DNA from 2 places in the Arthrobacter sp. D2-10 genome. Region 1 is predicted to be linked to the other one. Evidence: predicted binding sites of a transcription regulator. Region 1 holds the regulator's gene; the other holds the start of a gene.
The links. The regulator LexA, encoded in region 1, represses DNA repair genes until DNA is damaged. The targets are predictions, from matches to a motif close to TCGAACANNTGTTCGA.
Positions count from the first base shown of each region.

Region 2: ruvA (Holliday junction branch migration protein RuvA) is a predicted target of LexA. The motif match lies at 4,776-4,791, and genes of this name have one in related genera.

Region 1 covers NZ_CP096431.1:1,361,176-1,367,920, reverse strand. The annotation lists gene hisH (imidazole glycerol phosphate synthase subunit HisH) at 1-596, opposite strand, end outside; gene hisB (imidazoleglycerol-phosphate dehydratase HisB) at 593-1,210, opposite strand; gene M1D74_RS06360 (histidinol-phosphate transaminase) at 1,277-2,386, opposite strand; gene M1D74_RS06355 (LysM peptidoglycan-binding domain-containing protein) at 2,496-2,885, opposite strand; gene lexA (transcriptional repressor LexA) at 3,251-3,904, shown strand; gene M1D74_RS06345 (ATP-dependent DNA helicase) at 3,929-5,950, opposite strand; gene hflX (GTPase HflX) at 5,943-6,745, opposite strand, start outside.
Region 2 covers NZ_CP096431.1:1,671,106-1,677,850, forward strand. The annotation lists gene M1D74_RS07790 (CapA family protein) at 1-394, shown strand, start outside; gene M1D74_RS07795 (type 1 glutamine amidotransferase) at 465-1,232, opposite strand; gene M1D74_RS07800 (MurT ligase domain-containing protein) at 1,229-2,500, opposite strand; gene pdxT (pyridoxal 5'-phosphate synthase glutaminase subunit PdxT) at 2,626-3,351, shown strand; gene M1D74_RS07810 (YebC/PmpR family DNA-binding transcriptional regulator) at 3,335-4,093, shown strand; gene ruvC (crossover junction endodeoxyribonuclease RuvC) at 4,124-4,696, shown strand; gene ruvA (Holliday junction branch migration protein RuvA) at 4,831-5,460, shown strand; gene ruvB (Holliday junction branch migration DNA helicase RuvB) at 5,460-6,575, shown strand.

The DNA of each region.
Region 1 (6,745 bases):
GCGTCTCCGGACTTCTCCGGGTGGAACTGTGTGGCGGAGAGCGGCCCGTTCTCCACGGCGGCAATGAACCGGCCACCATGCGTTGACCAGGTGACCATCGGAGGACGCATGGCCGGCTGGTTGACGTCGAAGTTCCATTCCTGCACGCCGTAGGAGTGCACGAAATAAAAACGCTCCTCCTCGATGCCTTCGAACAGTACCGATTCGGCCGGCGGCTCGACCGTATTCCAGCCCATGTGCGGCACCACGTCAGCTTTGAGGCGCTCAACGGTACCTGGCCACTCCCCCATGCCCTGGGTGCGCACGCCGTGCTCCACGCCTTCCTCGAACAAGATCTGGAGGCCGACACAGATGCCGAGAACCGGCCGGCCACCGGCGACCCTGCGGCCGATCATTCGCAGCGCGTCAACGTCCTTCAGTCCCTGCATGACGGCGGCGAAGGCACCAACACCCGGCACAACCAGTCCGTCTGCGTTGAGCACGTCATCGGCAGCGGCGCTCAGAGTGACCTCTGCGCCGACGTGCTCGAGCGCCCGAACTGCGGAGCGGATGTTTCCCGAGCCGTAGTCGAGGACTGTCACCTTGGGCGCACTCATAGCGCTCCCTTGGTGGACGGAATTCCCGTTACCCGGGGATCCGGCTCAACGGCAGCGCGCAGGGCCCGCGCGAAGGCCTTGAACTGTGCCTCGACGATGTGGTGGGGATCCCTGCCGGCAAGCACGGTCATGTGCAGGCAAATCTGGGCGTGCAGCGTGATGGCCTCGAAGACGTGACGAGTGAGGGAGCCGGTGAAGTGTCCTCCAATGAGGTGATACTCCTGACCCGCAGGTTCACCACTGTGCACAAGATACGGGCGTCCCGAGATGTCGACAACGGCGTTGGCGAGGGCTTCGTCGAGCGGTACGGTCGCCTCACCGAAGCGGCGGATTCCCGCCTTGTCACCGAGCGCCTCGCGCAGCACTTCACCGAGCGTGATAGCGACGTCCTCGACCGTGTGGTGGACATCGATGTGGGTGTCCCCGGTGGCCCTGACGGTGAGGTCGATCAGCGAGTGCTTTGCGAGAGCCGTCAGCATGTGGTCGTAGAACGGGACAGAGGTGCTGATTTCGGAGCGGCCGGAGCCGTCCAGGTCGACTTCGACGAAGACCGACGATTCGCTCGTGGTCCGCTCCCGTCGGGCAGCGCGTAGTGCGGTAGCTTCCGCGGTCATGGATGGTCCTTACGGTTGTAACGGCAACGCAACGGGCTATGCGCCGTGCGTGCATCCCGGTCTAGTTTAGGAGACGCTCGGCCGGATCAGGGATTCGAGGGTTTTGAGGAAGATGGAGGTTTCCTCCTGGGTACCCGCGGTAACGCGCAGGTGCTGCGGTATACCCACGTCCCGGATAAGTACTCCGGCGTCGAGGAGACCCTGCCATACAGCCTGCGGATCCTGAAGGCCTCCAAAGAGGACGAAGTTTGAATCCGACGGCGCGACCGGAAGTCCCAGCTCGGTAAGCCCGGACACGATGCGATCCCGCTGGCGCTTGATCTCGTCCACGTTTGCGAGCAGTTTTGCGGAGTGGGTCAGTGCTGCGACTGCTGTGGCCTGGGTGATAGCGGACAGATGGTATGGGAGCCGCACCAGGCGAAGGGCGTCCGCGATCTCGGGGGCCGCCGCCAGATAACCGAGGCGGGCTCCGGCCAGGGCGAACGCCTTGCTCATGGTCCTTGAGACGATGAGCCGCTCCCTGCCGGGGAGCAGTTCGAGGGCGCTCGGTGTGCCGGTGTGCGAGAACTCCGCGTATGCCTCGTCGACGATCACGATCGACTGCGCTGCTTCGCCGGCGTCATAGACCTCTGCGACAACGTCGAGTGAGAGGGCGGTGCCGGTTGGGTTGTTCGGGCTGCACAGGAAAACAATGTTCGCTCCAGTAGCAGCAACCTCCTCCGCGGTCGACTGCGCATCGAGGTTGAAGCTGTCTCCCCTGGCGCCCGTCAGATACTCGGTGCCGGTGGATCCGGCGAGCAACGGGTACATCGAGTAAGTGGGCGGGAAGCCGATGGCCTTTCGCCCCGGTCCGCCGAAGGCAAGCAATATGTGCTGCAAAACTTCATTGGACCCGTTGGCCGCCCAGATGTTGTCTGGACCAAGGCCGTGACCGAGGTACATGGCCAGGTGCGCCCGCAGGAGGGTGAACTCCCTATCCGGGTAGCGATTGAGGCCAGCTACTGCCTCTTGTACCGCTTCGACTATTGCAACGCGGACGTCTTCCGGGACGCCATGGGTGTTCTCGTTGACATTCAGCAGGATCGGAACATCGATCTGGGGAGCTCCGTATGGCCGGAGGCCCCTCAGGTTCTCTCGAATCGGCAGGCGGCTGAGGCGTTCAAGCTGATCGGTCACTACCCGAGTTTAAGGCCGCTCGATCCGCAACGCAGAATCGCACCGTGCGACCTGTTGCCGTGTTACGCCGGTTACGTCACCCCACCTGCGCGAAGCATGTCTGCCTGGGCTACGGGGCGTCCACTGGAATATGCAGGGACTGGCCAGCCTGCACGGTTGAGGATGCCAGAGCATTGAGCTCGACGATCTCCTGGACAACCGCACGTGGATCCCGTTCGGGTGCATATTCGGCTGCCAACGCCCAGAGGGTCTCTCCGGAGGCGACGTTGACCCGCACGGTGTCCGAGACGGCGCCGCCAACGCCGGTGGCCTGAGCCTGCGAGGTGAAGAATGAGCCGACAATGAGCGCAGCTGCGGCAAGGAGAGCAAGCGGCACGGCTACCAGCACGATCCACCCACGGCGCGTCAGGTGCAGGCGAACTGGCTTGCCGGCCCCGGGACGGGAAGCGATGTTGAAGCTAAGCGAAGGAGCTGATCCTGCAAAATGGAGCGTCGACATGGCGTCCACCTTTCTTCTTGTGCGGAGTCCCACAAGCTTTATTCGAACCTGTGTTCTATTCCTCTGGGTTTATTCTTAGCATCTTTGAACTAATATTGTCGAGACTCGCTCGAACAAATGTTTGAAAAGACGTTCCCTCTCCCCTAGCGTTGCTGGAAAGGGTGAGGGCGCGGCCGCTTTCGAAGACCAGCTCATCACCCACCACTGACAAAACAGGTTGGAGAGCCGGAGGGCCGGGTCCCGCCGGAGGGAAGGGATGCATTCTCGTGGCAGATCTCAACGCGGCAGGGGACATCACGGAGGTACCGCCGACCGACGTCAAGCGCGGACGCGGACGGCCGCGGGGCAGGGCCACGCCCAAGGGAATGACAGCCCGGCAAACGAAAATCCTCGAAACAATCCAGCGCAGCGTGGCTGCACACGGCTACCCGCCATCCATGAGGGAAATCGGAGACACCGTCGGTCTCGCCAGCCTGTCGAGCGTGACTCACCAGCTGGCCCAGCTTGAGCGCATGGGTTATATCCGGCGCGATCCAAAGCGGCCCCGGGCAATGGAGATACTTCTTCCCCTCACCCTGGGAGAGAGTTCATCGCGTGTGCTGCCCGACTCCGGCTCGATGGAAGAACCGGCGGCGTCTGCTGTTGACGCGGCCATGGTTCCGATGGTCGGACGCATCGCCGCAGGCGGCCCGATCCTGGCGGACCAGGTAGTGGAGGACGTCATGCCTCTCCCCCGGCAACTCGTCGGCCATGGGGACCTCTTCATGCTGCGCGTCTCCGGCGACTCCATGATCGACGCCGCTATCTGCGACGGGGACTGGGTGGTGGTCCGCAAGCAGAGCAACGCCGAGAACGGTGACGTGGTGGCAGCGCTGCTGGACGACGAGGCGACCGTGAAGACCTTTCGGCAGCGGGACGGCCATACCTGGCTTCTGCCGCAGAACACCAGCTATGAGCCGATTCTTGGGGACCACGCCACGATCATGGGCAAAGTCGTATCGGTGATGCGCGCCCTCTGACCGGCCGCTCCGGCAGCCCTGGACCTAGGCGGCGTGCGTCGCGGCCAGCCGGGAGAGAACGGCGAGTGCCGTTGCCCTGTCGGTCGTCGGCCAGAAAGGCGGCAGTGCGGATCGCAGGAAGCCCCCATAGCCGGCCGTTGCAAGACGGGAATCCAAAATGGCCACCATCCCCCGGTCGTCGTGCGCCCGGATCAGGCGGCCGGCACCCTGAGCGAGGCGGACGGCCGCATGCGTAGCCGAGACGTGCATGAACCCGTTTCCTCCCGACTTGGCAACTGCCCGCGTCCGGGCAGTCATCAGCGGATCGTCCGGCCGGGGGAAAGGTATACGGTCGATCGTCACCAGCCTGCAGGAACTTCCGGGCACATCAACGCCCTGCCACAGTGACATAGTGCCGAATAGGCAGGTGTCCGGTTCTTCGGAGAACTGCTTAACCAGTGCCGACATGGAGGATTCTCCCTGGCACAGTATCTCGACGTCCACCCGCGTGCGCAGAGCGTCGGCTGCCTCCTCCGCGGCGCGACGGGACGAGAACAATCCGAGCGCTCCGCCGCGGGAAGCCGTGATGAGGGCAACGAGTTCGTTCAGCTGTTCCTCCGAGGTCCCCCTGCCGGGTTTCGGCAGGTCCTTGGCAACGTACAGAACTCCCTGCCGGGCATAGTCGAACGGGCTGCCGACGTCGACGCCGGTCCACGAAGGAGCGCCCTCTCCCGTTAGCCCCAAAGAACCGGCAACAGGCCCGAACTCGGAGCCGATGGCCAGGGTCGCGGAGGTGAGAACGACTGTATGGTCCTCGAACAGGCCGCGCCTCAGCCGGCCGGCAACTGAAAGAGGGGCGATGCTGATTGTCGCCGGCGAAGAATCATCCGCGGAGGAATAGCCCGAGCCGGGCGTGAAGGTGCTCGGTCGATGGGCCCAGAGCACTTCACCCGCGCCGCCTGCTGCAACCATCCGCTCGGATAGCTCCAGCAGCATCAGCAGGCGGGAACGGGCCATTTGGCGTCCGCCGTCGGCCGACTGGGCCGCCCCGTCCGAACTCGACTCGGAGAGTGCCAGGCGGCAGGCTTCCCGCAGCTGGACGAGGGCGAGTTCCTGCTGCTCGCTGAGGCCGCCGGCCATCAGCCCGGTGGGCTGGGCGTCGAAGGCCAGCTCGAAGGCCGCTTGTGCCGCCTGCAGGGTGTCCGTGCTGGCGCTCAGATGACGCCTCGCTGCGGACGAGGCCGCCCCGATCAGAGCCCCTGACAGCTGACCGGATACGGCCGAGGTGACGCGGTCGTGTAATTCATGCGCCTCATCGATGACCACCACATCATGCTCGGGCAGTACTGCAAGCCCCTCGAATGCGTTGATCGCCAGCAGAGCGTGATTGGTGATGACGATGTCCGCCTGCCCGGCCTTCTCCCGCGCCCGCTCACTGAAGCATTCCTCAGCGACCGGGCACTTCTGCGCTCCGAGACACTCCATGCTCGACACGGAGACCTGGCGCCAGGCGCGGTCGCTCACGCCGGGAAGAAGTTCATCCCGGTCCCCGGTGTCCGTCTCCTCAGCCCACTCCCGCAACCGGACAATCTCACGGCCCAGCGGTGTACTGGGGCCGGCCGACGGATGCGGTGAAGCGGCGTCTCCGTCCAGGGAGAACAAGGCGCCGGAGTCGTCCTCGTCGGGAAAGCCCCCCGCAGTCTTGTGCTTGCAGACGTAATTGCTTCGGCCTTTGAGCAGAGCCACATTCACCGGCCGGGGCAGGGCTCCCTGCAGGGTGTCAAGGAGCCGGGGAAGGTCGCGATTGACGATTTGCGCCTGCAGTGCCAGGGTCGCCGTTGATACAACGGAGGTCGTGTCGCTCTTGACCGCGTGCGCAATGAGCGGCAGGAGATAGGCCAGTGACTTACCCGTTCCGGTGCCGGCCTGCACCAGTAGGTGGGTGCCGCTGTCGATAGCTTCCTCGACATGACGCACCATCTCATGCTGCCCGCTGCGCTGCTGTCCGCCCATCGCTTCCACGACGGAATCGAGCAATTGAAGGGGACTTACGTTCCCCTTAGCCATGCTTGACGAACGGCTCCAATTCTGCGGCCAGGCCCTCCCTGACCATGACCTCAACCTCTGTACCGTCTTCGACGTGCTCCAGACGGAGGATTTCCGCATCTGGTTGGTGCAACCGGCTGACGATCTCGCCGCGCTGGTAGGGCACCAACAGGGTCAGCTTCACGCTGGGACGCGGAATCGCCTGGCTGATCAGGTGCAGCAGCTCGTCGATTCCCTGACCGGTGCGGGCCGATACGATAGCGTGCCGCGGTTCCCGCTGCCGAAGGCGTTCCAGGACGAAAGGATCCGCAGCGTCGGCCTTGTTGAGGACGACGATCTCCGGCACCTTGCGGGCGTCGACCTCGGTCAGAACTTCCCTGACCGCAGCGATCTGACCCTCAGGGTCGGGGTGCGAGGCATCAACGACGTGAAGGATCAGGTCAGCGTCAGCGACCTCCTCGAGCGTCGACCGGAAGGCCTCAACCAGCTGGGTAGGAAGAGACCGGACGAATCCGACGGTGTCCGCAAGAGTGAACTCAAGCCCATCCGGCGTCTGAGCCCGGCGGATGGTTGGATCCAGGGTTGCGAAGAGCGCGTTTTCCACCAGGACGCCGGCGTCCGTCAACCGGTTCAGCAACGAAGACTTACCCGCGTTGGTGTACCCGGCAATGGCCACGGACGGAACCTCATGACGACGGCGGTTGGCTCGCTTGGTCTCACGCGCCGGCTTCATCCCTGCGATTTCGCGCCGGAGCTTGGCCATTCGGGTGCGGATCTTACGCCTGTCCAGTTCGATCTTGGTTTCACCGGGACCAC
Region 2 (6,745 bases), 310 kb from region 1:
GGACAGCGGGGCCGTCGACTTCATCTATGGGCACCACACGCACTCGGTGCTTCCCATCGAGTATTACAACGACACCTGGATCGTGTACGGACTCGGCAACGGAGTGACCGAGCTGTCACCGGTGTATGACGTGAACAACGAAGGGCTGACCATCCGGGCTCAATTCGCCGCTGACGAATCGGGTGAGTGGACGGTCAGCGATCTGGCCTGGGTTCCTTCCGTCATCGTCCGGGACCCGTACCGCTGGTGCTCGCTGGCACCGGACCGGGAGCCCGGCTCGTGCTCGACTCCCGAGCACGAGGAAGCCGTCAAGGCGCGCACCCTCGCAACGGTGGACGCCTTCGGAGCGTCCGACGACGGTGCTCACCAGTGGCTGGTGTCTGAAGAGGAATAGTCCGGCCGGGGACTGGTTCAGCGGAGCTGGTGGTTGAGCGGGCCTCACGTGAGGGCCGCTCAGGGCCCGGTCAGCGTGGGCGGGTCGCGGCGTGCCGGCGCGCAAGCTCAGCCAGGCTGTCGTCCACGTCACCGGGCTCGAAAGACCCGAACTTGCGGGTGGCTGCTTCACGGATGAGGAAGTCCGCGATCGCCGGGTTTTTCGGCAACAGTGAACCGTGGAGGTAACTTGCAACAATGTTGAGGTGGCGGGCGCCCTCGTGATCCTCGGAAGAGTTGTTGCCCTCGCCTTTGGTCACTGTCGCAAGAGGCCGGACACCGGGACCGAGGTAGGTCTGGCCGCTGTGGTTCTCATAGCCGTGGATGTCGCCGAATTCCTCGCTGCGGGCAACGACGTTACCGATCAGCCGCTCGCTGCCGCCGTGTGTCTCGATGTCCAGGATGCTGATGCCGGGGATGACTGTGCCGTCGTGCGTCTTGAAGAAGTTGCCGAACAGTTGGTAGAGGCCGCAGATGGCCAGCATCGGCGTGCCGTCCTCCGCCAGCGCGCGAAGGTGCGCCGCATTGGACTGCAGGTCCTGCTGGATCACCACCTGCCCGCTGTCCTGGCCGCCGCCGCCGATCAGGATGTCGACGTCGTCCGGGAAGGTATCACCGGCGTTGTGTTCGAGGATCTCGGCATCGTAGCCGTGCCAGGCAAGGCGCTGCTTGAGCACCAGTACGTTGCCCCAGTCACCGTAGATGTTCATGTCGCGCGGGTACAGCTGCAGGATGCGCAGCGTGCCCTTGTGTGCTGAATTGCTGTGTGCTGGAGTGCTCTCCTGGGCGCCGGAAGTCATGAAACCACCTTCACATCGGTAATTTTGGACAGATCCCTGCGGATGGCGAGCATCGCCGTGTAGGTGCAGAAGATTCGTTTCGGCTGACCCTTCGCGCTGCTGATGAAGGTGCGCAGGGCGGATCCGGTGTCCGGGTCGATGTCGCGGGCGGCGACGTCGTCGTACTGGAGGCGAAGGGCCATGTCATAGGCGCGGACGCCGCTGACCATGTCCACGCCGTCGTTCCTCAGGGTGTCGAAATCGACATCCCAGAGCCACGACATGTCCCTGCCGTCCGCATAGTTGTCATTGATGGCGATCATGGTCGCGTACCCGGCGGCATCGAATGATTTCAGGCCCAGCCGGAAACCGCTCGGATTCTTCACGAGGACGAGTTCGAGGGGCTGACCGTCTACAACGAGCGATTCACCGCGGCCGAAGGCAGGCTCAACCGCTGCCAGCGAACTGAGCATCTCTGCGCGTTTCGCGTTACCACCCAGGATGATTCGCGCCATCGCCAGCGCAGCCGCGGCGTTGAAGATGTTGTAGACGCCGCGCAGGCTCAGCTCGACTGTGCTCGTCTCGCCGTCCATCGAGAACGTCGCGGTGTTCGAGTTCACAGACTCAAGCACGACGTCGGCCGGAAGACTCGAGGCCGGAGCGGTGCCGGTGGCGCCGCGCAGGTCATCATCGCTGGGGAAGGTCGAACGCAACGATTCGTTCAGGCCGAAGTAGGCCACCGATGCCGACCGGACCGAGGATGCGATGGAGGCGACCCGCGGGTCCTCCCGGTTCAGGACGACGGTGCCGGTGGTTTTCACCGCGATCTGCTCAAGCAGCCGGGTTGTCTTGTCGATCTCACCGAAGCGGTCCAGCTGGTCGCGCAGGACGTTGAGCAGCAGGCAGTGCGTCGGCGGAACCAGGTTCACGAAGTGGACCGCGTGGGCCTCGTCCAGTTCGAGGACGGCGACGTCGGCCTTCAGACGGCCCCGCCAGTCGACGTCGCCCAGGAGTGCAGCGGCGACCCCGCGGGTGAAGTTGCTGCCGGTCCGGTTGGTGAAGACGTTCAGGCCCTGGCCTTCGAGGAGCTCAACGACCATCTTGGTAGTGGTGGTCTTGCCATTGGTCCCACTCACGACGATGACCCCGTGGGGGAGGTTGCGTAGCGCTCGCGCCATGAAACCGGGGTCGATCCGCTCGACTACTAGACCCGGGAACGCAGAACCGCCACCCCGTAAACGGGAAAGCGCCCGCACTGTTTTGCCCAGGGGCACGCTCACGCTCGACAGAACAGACATGATGTCTAACTTATCGCGGTTTGCAAGCGTCTTAGGCATGCGCACCTCAGCGGCGGGAGGAGCCGGCGTCGTGATCGATTCGGTGGGAAGGGCTCTGGCCAAACTAGAATGGGTCGGTGACTTCCACCAATTCTCCTCAGGGCTCCGCGCTGCGCGTGGGCGTTCTCGCCGTCCAGGGTGACGTCCGCGAACACATCCGGGTGATCGAATCCCTCGGAGGCCTCGCTTCGCCCGTCCGGCGTCCCGACGAGCTGGACCAGGTCGAAGGCCTGATCATTCCCGGCGGCGAGTCGACTACCATGGACAAGCTGACCCGCGCCTTCGACCTTGCCGAGCCGCTCCGTGAACGCATTCGTGACGGGTTTCCTGTCTACGGATCCTGTGCCGGAATGATCATGCTGGCCGACACCATTGCGGATCCTTCGGTGGACCTGCAGGGCAGTCCCCAGCAGACCATCGGCGGGCTGGATATCGTTGTGCGCCGCAATGCCTTCGGCCGGCAGCGGGAATCCTTCGAGACGGATCTGCCGTTCGCCGAGCTGCCGGGAGACGGCGACGATGTCCACGCGGTATTCATCCGTGCGCCGTGGGTGGAAAAGGTAGGAGAGTCGGTGAAGATCCTCGCGCAGGTCGAGGCGCCTGATACTCCGCCGGCCGAACACGGCGCTGAGCAGGACGCCGGCAAGGGCCACGCACCGCCGATCGCTAGAATTGTTGCAGTTCGCTCGGGAAACCTGCTTGCCACCAGCTTCCATCCGGAGGTCACCGGTGAGCACCGCATCCACGAGCTTTTCCTATCGATGATCGCTACCAGAAGGGCAGAGCATGTCGGGGCACTCTAAATGGGCAACCACCAAACACAAGAAGGCCGTGATCGATGCCAAACGCGCAAAATCCTTCGCGAAGCTGATCAAGAACATTGAGGTTGCCGCCCGTGCCGGTGGAGCCGACCTGTCGGGCAACCCTGCACTGGAACTCGCCGTACAGAAAGCCAAGAAGACCTCTGTTCCTAACGACAACATCGACCGCGCGATCAAGCGCGGCGCCGGCCTGACCGGCGAGGTCATCGATTACTCGGAGATCATTTACGAAGCGCGCGGTCCCCAGGGCTCAGCCCTGTTGATCGAGTGCTTGACGGACAACAAGAACCGTGCCGCCTCCGAGGTCCGGGTCGCCATCACCCGCAACGGCGGAACCGTTGCCGATCCTGGTTCGGTGGCGTACCTGTTTGCACGCAAGGGGGTTGTCTCGCTGCCGAAGAAGGACCTGTCCGAAGACGATGTTCTGATGGCAGTCCTCGACGCCGGCGCTGAGGAAGTCAAGGAATCGGGGGACTCCTTCGACGTTCACTCCGAGCCGTCCGACCTGCGCGCCGTCGTTGCCGGCCTGGAGGAAGCAGGTATCGAGTACGAGACCGATGAGGTCGAGTTTGTTCCCTCCATGCAGGTGGAGCTCGACGCCGATGCCGCACGCAAGTTCCTCAAGCTGGTTGACGCGCTCGAAGAGCTGGACGACGTGCAGAACGTGTACTCGAACGCCGACCTCAGCGAAGACGTCATGGCCGAGTTGGAGAGCGACGATTAGTCTCACTCAGGCGGTCCCGGAGCGTTCCGGGTGACCTTGCGCGTCCTGGGTATCGACCCTGGCCTCACGCGCTGCGGGTTGGCGGTGGTCGATGTCGAACCGAACCGCCGGGCCACGCTCGTGGCCGTCGGAGTGGTTGGCACACCCGCTGACCACACGCTCGACCGGCGGCTTCTCATGATTGCGGAGTCGGTCGACACGTGGCTTGATACCCATGCGCCGGACGTCCTCGCCGTCGAACGTGTCTTCAGTCAACTGAACGTGAGCACCGTGATGGGTACAGCGCAGGCATCCGGCGTCGTGATTGCTGCGGCTGCACGCCGCGGGATTCCTGTCGCACTGCACACGCCCACCGAGGTCAAGGCCGCTGTTACCGGCAACGGCCAGTCAGACAAGGCTGCGGTGACGAAGATGGTCACGAAGATCCTGCGGCTTTCCACCGCACCGACCCCCGCCGACGCGGCGGACGCACTGGCGCTGGCCATCACGCACGCCTGGCGAACCGGTTCGTCGTCGTCCGTCCGTGCGCAAGGCGGTTCCGGCCTGACCGCAGCGCAACGACTGTGGGCAGAAGCAGAAGCGAAAGCCCGACGACGGCGCTAAGCGCCCGTATGCGAATCCGCCTCTGCCTCGGCTTCGGTGTGGCGGGCGTGAAATAGTCACCGCCTGCCCGTACGCTGATTCGTAGATATGTTCGGTGTTATTCGTTTCAATCCTCAGCACCTGGAGCCGCACGCATGATCAGCTCTCTGACCGGGACCGTAAGCCACGTCGGCCTGCACTCGGCTGTCCTCGACGTCAACGGGTTCGGCATGCAGGTGCAGGCAACGCCCCAGACCCTCTCAACATTGCGTCCCGGGAACCAGGCCAAGGTCTTCACATCGATGATCGTCCGTGAGGACTCGATGACCCTGTTCGGTTTCACCGAGCCGGAGGAGCGCGAGGTCTTTGAAACGCTGCTAGGGGTCAGCGGTGTCGGCCCAAGGCTCGCGCTGGCTGTCCTCGCCGTGCATGCTCCGGCAGCCATCCGCACCGCGGCGTCGTCGGGTGATGACAAGGCCTTCAGCAAGGTTCCCGGCATCGGGCCCAAGGGGGCCCGGCGAATAGTGCTCGAACTCGCGGACAAGCTTGTTCCGCTCGAGGCTGACTCACCAGCAACCTCAGCCGGTGCCTGGCAGTCGCAGGTCCTCGCAGCCATGATGGGCCTCGGTTGGTCGGAGAAGGACGCCGGCTCGGCCATAGAGGCAGCCGTCAAGGAATCGCCGGAGACCGCTGCTGCCGGTGACGTCGGCGCCATCCTGAAGCTCACCCTGCGCCGGCTCGGCCAGGACGGTGCGCGCAGCTCGGCACGGGCCTCGGTGAACTGATGGCGGCAGATCAGGAACAACCTCTCGTCTCGCCCTCGGTCGATCCTGAGGACCGGGCCGTCGAGGCAGCCCTCCGGCCGAAGAACCTCGACGACTTCGTGGGCCAGGCGAGGGTGCGCCGACAGTTGTCCCTGGTTCTTGAAGCGTCGCGCATGCGCGGTCGAAGCGCAGACCATGTGCTGCTGTCCGGCCCGCCCGGACTCGGAAAAACCACCCTCGCCATGATCATCGCAGCAGAAATGAACGCCCCGCTGCGGATCAGTTCCGGTCCTGCGATCCAGCACGCCGGGGATCTCGCGGCTATCCTCTCGTCACTCACTGAAGGTGAGGTGCTGTTCCTCGACGAGATCCACCGGATGTCGCGCCCCGCCGAGGAAATGCTGTACATGGCCATGGAGGACTTCCGGGTCGACATCGTTGTGGGCAAGGGCCCCGGGGCGACCGCGATCCCGCTGGAACTTCCGCCATTCACGCTGGTTGGGGCCACTACCCGGGCAGGGCTGCTTCCGGGTCCCCTGCGTGACCGGTTTGGGTTCACGGGGCACCTTGAGTTCTACTCCACCGCGGAGCTTGAACTCGTGCTCCGGCGTTCGGCAATGATGATGGACATGCGGGTCAACTCCGCGGCCTTTGCCGAGATTGCGGGTCGATCGCGGGGCACTCCCCGAATCGCGAACCGGTTGCTGCGCCGCGTTCGTGACTGGGCACTCGTGCACGGCGTGGACGTCATAGACGCACGATGCGCCGGTTCCGCCCTGGACATGTACGAAGTCGACGCGAAGGGCCTTGACCGGCTAGACCGGTCGGTGCTGACCGCCCTGATCACGAAGTTCAACGGGGGACCGGTGGGCCTCTCCACGCTCGCGATCGCGGTAGGTGAGGAGCCCGAGACCGTGGAAACCGTGGCCGAGCCCTATCTTGTGCGTGAAGGGATGCTCGGCCGAACGCCCCGGGGACGTATTGCCACGGCTGCTGCATGGGAACACCTCGGACTGGTCATGCCGCCAACCGTCGCTGCCGCCATGCCTGAGGACCTGTTCTCCGTCTATCAGGAAGATCCCGCCCTGGGAACCGCTCTGGAGAACGAAACGGAATGGAGTCGTAACGAGGGCTAGGCGTCAGTTGCGCCGGGTTCCCCGTAGACTGGTATGACGTGTGGCACACGCATGGTCTAAATCGCCGGAAACGCTGTTCACGGTTTCCTGTCCCGTCTCACCGTTGTGAAATACGGGGCACGGAGTCGATACCCTGAAGGCAGTACCCCTGCAGACCGCGCGTGGCCGCG